3 regions of the Escherichia sp. XD33 genome follow, and region 2 is predicted to be linked to each of the others. Evidence: predicted binding sites of a transcription regulator. Region 2 holds the regulator's gene; each other region holds the start of a gene.
What was found. Region 2 encodes sigma-54, which starts transcription at its own class of promoters, with help from an activator protein. Its sites were predicted from a motif close to GTTGGCACANNTTTCGCTNT; they were not measured.
Positions count from the first base shown of each region.

Region 1: hycA (formate hydrogenlyase regulator HycA) is a predicted target of sigma-54. The motif match lies at 1,171-1,190, and genes of this name have one in related genera.
Region 3: glnK (P-II family nitrogen regulator) is a predicted target of sigma-54. The motif match lies at 888-907, and genes of this name have one in related genera.

Region 1 covers NZ_JAENDM010000033.1:26,454-28,724, forward strand. Annotated here, with positions in the region: gene hypB (hydrogenase nickel incorporation protein HypB) at 1-659, opposite strand, end outside; gene hypA (hydrogenase maturation nickel metallochaperone HypA) at 663-1,013, opposite strand; gene hycA (formate hydrogenlyase regulator HycA) at 1,225-1,686, shown strand; gene hycB (formate hydrogenlyase subunit HycB) at 1,811-2,271, shown strand, end outside.
Region 2 covers NZ_JAENDM010000017.1:77,548-79,818, reverse strand. Annotated here, with positions in the region: gene ptsN (PTS IIA-like nitrogen regulatory protein PtsN) at 1-121, opposite strand, end outside; gene hpf (ribosome hibernation promoting factor) at 239-526, opposite strand; gene rpoN (RNA polymerase factor sigma-54) at 549-1,982, opposite strand; gene lptB (LPS export ABC transporter ATP-binding protein) at 2,030-2,271, opposite strand, start outside.
Region 3 covers NZ_JAENDM010000020.1:79,203-81,473, forward strand. Annotated here, with positions in the region: gene K0778_RS13715 (SmdB family multidrug efflux ABC transporter permease/ATP-binding protein) at 1-777, shown strand, start outside; gene glnK (P-II family nitrogen regulator) at 958-1,296, shown strand; gene amtB (ammonium transporter AmtB) at 1,326-2,271, shown strand, end outside.

The DNA.
Region 1 (2,271 bases), on a different contig from region 2:
TCTTCACCTTCGGTAACGGAAAGCACCGCCACTTTGTGTTTTTCACCGAGATCGAAGCTGGCCGGGCATACGAGGTTGCCAACGTTTTCGATAAACAGAATACCGTTATCGTCCAGTGGCAGACGCGGTGCGGCGTCGGCAATCATCTGTGCGTCAAGATGGCAGCCTTTACCGGTGTTCACCTGAATCGCTGGTGTGCCGGTAGCGCGAATGCGTGCGGCATCGTTCACGGTTTGCTGGTCGCCTTCAATAACTGCGCACGGAACGCTGTCTTTCAGGCGCATTAGGGTTTCCGTCAGCAGGGTGGTTTTACCGGAACCAGGGCTGGAAACCAGGTTGAGCACCAGTTGCTTGCGGGCAGCAAAGCGCGCGCGGTTGCGTTCAGCCAGACGGTTATTTTTGTCCAGCACGTCAATTTCGACTTCCAGCATCCGACGCTGGCTCATGCCCGGTGCGTGAGTGCCCGCTTCGCCATGACCGTAATGCAGGTCGCCTTCTTCAGTCTGGCTGGGGGTAAATTCAGGCGCTTTAATGCCGGTGATTTTCATCTTCGGGCGTGCCGCCGGGGCAAATGGCGCGCTACGAAACGCGGAATGAGGGTTATGTTCATCACCCTCGATATACAGGTTGCCTTCACCGCAACCGCATGTTGTACACATCGCTCACTCCTGGTCTATTTCTATCCGCCGAATCTGTAAACCGTCGTCTGCCACAATCTGCAGCATGTCACCATGACACTGTGGACAGCGGCGGACGCGCTGGGTCAGTAGCGTCACATACTGTTGGCATGTTTCACACCAGCATTCGGCCTCTTGTTCTTCGAGGTGCAGTTTACAACCTTCCGCCACGCTGCCGCGGCAAACCAGATCAAAACAAAAGGCAAGAGAGCTGGTTTCGACACAAGAAAATGCGCCAATTTTGAGCCAGACCCCAGTTACGCGTTTTGCGCCGTGTTTTGCGGCCTGCTGTTCGATCAATTCCAGTGCCCGTTGGCAGAGGGTTATTTCGTGCATATCGCCTCCCATTAACTATTGCCAGCTACAAGCAATAATTGTGCCAGTGTTGATTATCCCTGCGGTGAATAATGTCGATGATGTCGAAATGACACGTCGACACGGCGACGAAATTCATCTTTAGCTTAAAAATCTCTTTAATAACAATAAATTAAAAGTTGGCACAAAAAATGCTTAAAGCTGGCATCTCTGTTAAACGGGTAACCTGACAATGACTATTTGGGAAATAAGCGAGAAAGCCGATTACATCGCACAGCGGCATCGTCGCCTACAGGACCAGTGGCACATCTACTGCAATTCGCTGGTTCAGGGGATCACGTTATCGAAAGCGCGCCTGCATCACGCCATGAGCTGTGCGCCAGACAAAGAACTCTGTTTCGTCCTTTTTGAACATTTTCGTATTTACGTCACCCTGGCGGATGGCTTTAACAGCCACACCATCGAGTATTACGTCGAAACAAAAGATGGCGAAGACAAACAGCGGATTGCGCAGGCGCAACTGAGCATTGACGGCATGATTGATGGCAAGGTCAACATCCGCGATCGCGAACAGGTTCTGGAACACTATCTCGAAAAAATCGCTGGCGTTTACGACAGCTTATACACCGCCATTGAAAACAATGTGCCGGTGAATTTAAGCCAACTGGTAAAGGGACAAAGCCCGGCAGCATGAGCTGAGGCTTTGCCCGTTTTGCAGGCGTTACGCCTGTTTGGGGATGGGCGTGTCGATGAGTGTCGAAAATGACATTTCATCGGCATGTTTTCGTCAAAAATGACAATCACCTGAGGAATGCCTGGTGAATCGTTTTGTAATTGCTGACTCCACGCTCTGTATCGGCTGCCACACTTGTGAGGCCGCCTGTTCAGAGACGCATCGCCAGCACGGCCTGCAATCAATGCCGCGCCTGAGAGTGATGCTGAATGAAAAAGAATCTGCGCCGCAGCTCTGTCACCACTGTGAAGATGCACCCTGCGCGGTGGTCTGCCCGGTTAACGCCATCACCCGCGTTGATGGGGCCGTGCAGTTGAATGAAAGCCTGTGCGTAAGCTGCAAACTGTGCGGCATCGCCTGCCCGTTTGGCGCAATTGAATTTTCCGGCAGCCGTCCGCTGGATATTCCGGCAAACGCCAATACCCCGAAAGCGCCACCGGCACCGCCTGCTCCGGCGCGTGTCAGCACATTGCTTGACTGGGTGCCAGGTATTCGCGCGATCGCCGTCAAATGTGACCTTTGTAGCTTTGATGAACAAGGTCCGGC
Region 2 (2,271 bases):
TCGCCGCCAGCTCGCTGATGATTTCCAGGGCGCGTTTTTTGCTCTGACAGTGGACGCGGCTTCGCGTACATTCCCTGTTAAGAACACTGCTAAGCTGTAGAGTTGTATCATTATTTGTCATAATTTCACCTAAGAACCTGCCCACTCAAACAGTGGAACAGGCTCGGAGCATTAACCGTACAAATGGCCCGTTGTGCCGCACAACAGACCGCCATGCACATGCTAATTGCCCGGACAATTAGTGTTGTTTCAGTTTATCTTTATGTTTGGTCAACTGGCGTGCCAGCTTATCAATTAAGCCATCAATGGCAGCGTACATGTCCTGACCTTCCGCGCTGGCATGAATTTCACCACCGTTTACATGCAGTGTTGCATCTGAGGTGTGGGTGACTTTCTCCACTTTCAGAACAACATAGACCTGGTTGATTCGGTCAAAATATTGCTCAAGTTTGGCAAATTTGGCTGTAACAAATTCGCGCAGTGCCTCGGTGATCTCGACGTTATTTCCGGTAATGTTGAGCTGCATAGTGTCTTCCTTATCGGTTGGGTCAAACGAGTTGTTTACGCTGGTTTGACGGCGGAATGGATAAAGACTCTCGGTACTTCGCAACAGTGCGGCGTGCCACCATGATACCTTGTTCCGACAGCAAAGAGGTTAACTTGCTGTCGCTCAACGGTTTCGCTGGGTTTTCCGCCGCGATTAATTTCTTCACCAGCGCACGAATCGCCGTGGAGGAAGCTTCGCCGCCGCCCTCGGTATTGACGTGACTGGAAAAGAAATACTTCAGTTCAAAAATGCCTCGTGGACTATGCAGGTATTTTTGCGTGGTCACGCGAGATATCGTCGATTCATGCATTTCGACAGCCTGGGCGATATCGGCCAGTACCATCGGTTTCATATATTCTTCACCTTGCTCAAAGAAGGCTTGCTGCTGTTCAACGATACAGCGACTCACGCGCAGTAGCGTATCGTTACGGCTTTCCAGACTCTTGATCAACCATTTGGCATCCTGCAGATTGCTGCGGATAAACTGGCTGTCACCATCGTTGCGCGCGTTATTGCACATCGAGGCGTAGTGCTGGTTGATTTGCAGACGCGGAATGCTGTCACTGTTGAGTTCTACCGTCCAGTGACCGTTATGCTTACGCACCAGCACATCTGGAATGACATACTCAGGTTCGCCAGTCTGGATCGACTGCCCGGGGCGCGGATCGAGCGACTGGATCAGATTGACGGCTTCTTTCAGCACATCTTCTTTCAGACGCGTGACGCGCATTAAAGTGCGGAAGTCGTGATTGGCTAACAGATCGAGATGATCGCTAATGATCAGTCTGGCCTCTTCCAGCCACGGCGTGGTCTTATCGAATTGGGAGAGTTGGATCAGCAGACAGTCACGCAGATCTTTTGCCGCCACACCGACCGGATCAAACCGTTGGATCCGCTTAAGGACGGCTTCAACTTCGTCGATGTCGATCTCTTCATCGCCTATACTTTCGAGAATATCTTCCAGCGGGACAGTCAGATAACCGGTTTCATCAACGGCATCGACGATAGAGGTAGCAATAGCGCGGTCAGTGTCGGAAAACGGTGTCAGCTCAACCTGCCACATCAGGTAATCCTGCAAGGTCTGCGTCGTTTCGCCCTGGTAGACCGGCAGCTCGTCGTCAATGTAGTCACCGCTGGTGCCGGATGGTGTACCAGCGGTGTAAATGGTGTCCCAACTGGCATCGAGCGGCAGCTCTTCCGGCATCTCTTTTTGTTCGAGCGCGTCGGCGGTGTCCAGCGTTTCACTGTCTTGCGTTTCGCGGGTGTCGATTTCTTCATGAGTGTCGATTTGCTCAAGCAGCGGATTACTCTCCAGCGCCTGCTGTAGCTCCTGCTGAAGTTCCAGCGTCGACAACTGCAACAGACGAATTGCCTGTTGGAGCTGTGGCGTCATCGCCAGTTGTTGGCTAAGCCTGAGTTGCAAACCTTGCTTCATGTTCAGAATCGTACTCTCCTGCTAAAACGTCGCAAACTTCTACCCTATCAGAGTCTGAAGTCTTCCCCAAGGTATACACGCTTAACGTGTTCGTCTTGTAAGATTTCTGTAGGCGTGCCGTGGGCGATCAAATGCCCCTGACTGACGATATAAGCGCGTTCACAAACCGCCAGTGTTTCACGCACGTTGTGGTCAGTGATCAGCACGCCCAGGCCGCTGTCGCGCAGGTGCTCAATGATGCGTTTAATGTCGATAACCGAGATCGGGTCAACCCCGGCAAACGGTTCGT
Region 3 (2,271 bases), on a different contig from region 2:
TTACAGAGTGGCACCATCGAAGTCGATAACGTGTCATTTGCTTATCGCGATGACAATCTGGTGCTAAAGAACATTAATCTCTCTGTGCCTTCGCGCAATTTTGTGGCGCTGGTCGGGCATACCGGCAGTGGCAAAAGCACCCTCGCCAGTTTATTGATGGGCTATTACCCGCTAACGGAAGGTGAGATTCGCCTTGATGGTCGTCCATTAAGTTCGCTAAGTCACAGCGCGCTGCGCCAGGGCGTGGCAATGGTGCAGCAAGATCCGGTGGTGCTGGCGGATACCTTCCTCGCCAACGTGACGCTGGGGCGGGATATCTCCGAAGAACGCGTCTGGCAGGCGCTGGAAACCGTGCAACTGGCGGAGCTGGCGCGTAGCATGAGCGACGGTATTTACACGCCGCTGGGCGAGCAGGGGAATAATCTCTCAGTTGGGCAAAAGCAACTGCTGGCACTGGCACGCGTGTTGGTGGAGACGCCGCAAATCCTGATCCTTGATGAGGCAACCGCCAGCATTGACTCCGGTACTGAACAGGCGATTCAACATGCTCTGGCGGCTGTGCGTGAACATACCACGCTGGTGGTGATTGCTCACCGCTTATCGACCATTGTTGATGCCGACACCATTCTGGTGCTTCATCGTGGGCAAGCCGTGGAGCAGGGCACTCACCAGCAACTGCTGGCGGCCCAGGGACGCTACTGGCAGATGTATCAACTGCAACTTGCGGGCGAAGAGCTGGCAGCCAGCGTGCGTGAAGAAGAATCATTGAGCGCCTGAATAGCGCAATATTTCATCGTTGGTGCAAAAATGTAACGCACTGTGCACTGTCATAGTGCGTTTTCATTTTCAATCTTTTTAACTTCCTGCTCTCTTTCTCGTTTTTCATTTCTGGCACACCGTTTGCAATACCTTCTTCGTGTAGCAGAACCATTACCGAATTCTGACCGGAGGGGATCTATGAAGCTGGTGACCGTGATAATCAAACCATTCAAGCTGGAAGACGTTCGTGAAGCGTTATCTTCCATTGGTATTCAGGGCCTGACCGTCACCGAAGTGAAAGGTTTCGGGCGTCAGAAAGGGCATGCCGAGCTGTACCGGGGGGCGGAATACAGCGTCAATTTCCTGCCAAAAGTAAAAATTGATGTGGCGATTGCTGATGACCAACTCGATGAAGTGATCGATATCGTCAGTAAGGCGGCTTACACCGGAAAAATTGGCGACGGCAAAATCTTCGTCGCTGAATTGCAACGCGTCATTCGTATTCGTACCGGCGAAGCCGACGAAGCGGCGCTGTAATCTCTGGCACACAGCAACAGGAACGAAAAATGAAGATAGCGACGATAAAAACTGGGCTTGCTTCACTGGCGATGCTTCCGGGACTGGTAATGGCTGCACCTGCGGTGGCCGATAAAGCCGACAATGCGTTTATGATGATTTGTACTGCGCTGGTGCTGTTTATGACTATTCCGGGGATTGCCCTGTTTTACGGTGGGTTGATTCGCGGCAAAAACGTGCTGTCGATGCTGACGCAGGTGACGGTGACATTTGCACTGGTCTGTATTCTCTGGGTGGTTTACGGTTACTCGCTGGCGTTTGGTGAGGGCAACAACTTCTTCGGCAACATTAACTGGTTGATGCTGAAAAACATCGAACTGACGGCGGTGATGGGCAGCATTTATCAGTATATCCACGTGGCGTTTCAGGGATCGTTTGCCTGCATTACCGTCGGCTTGATAGTTGGGGCGCTGGCGGAACGAATCCGCTTCTCAGCTGTGTTGATTTTCGTGGTGGTATGGCTGACGCTCTCTTACATTCCGATTGCGCATATGGTGTGGGGCGGTGGTTTGCTGGCTTCTCACGGTGCGCTGGATTTCGCGGGTGGCACCGTGGTGCACATTAACGCCGCAATCGCCGGTCTGGTGGGCGCGTATCTGATAGGAAAACGCGTGGGCTTCGGTAAAGAGGCGTTTAAACCGCACAACCTGCCGATGGTCTTCACCGGGACTGCCATTCTCTATATCGGTTGGTTTGGCTTTAACGCCGGGTCAGCGGGCACGGCGAATGAAATCGCGGCACTGGCATTTGTGAATACTGTGGTCGCAACGGCGGCGGCAATTCTTGGCTGGATCTTCGGTGAATGGGCGCTGCGTGGTAAGCCTTCACTGCTGGGGGCGTGTTCTGGCGCGATTGCCGGTCTGGTCGGCGTGACGCCAGCCTGCGGCTACATTGGGGTTGGCGGCGCGTTGATTATCGGCGTGGTAGCTGGTCTGG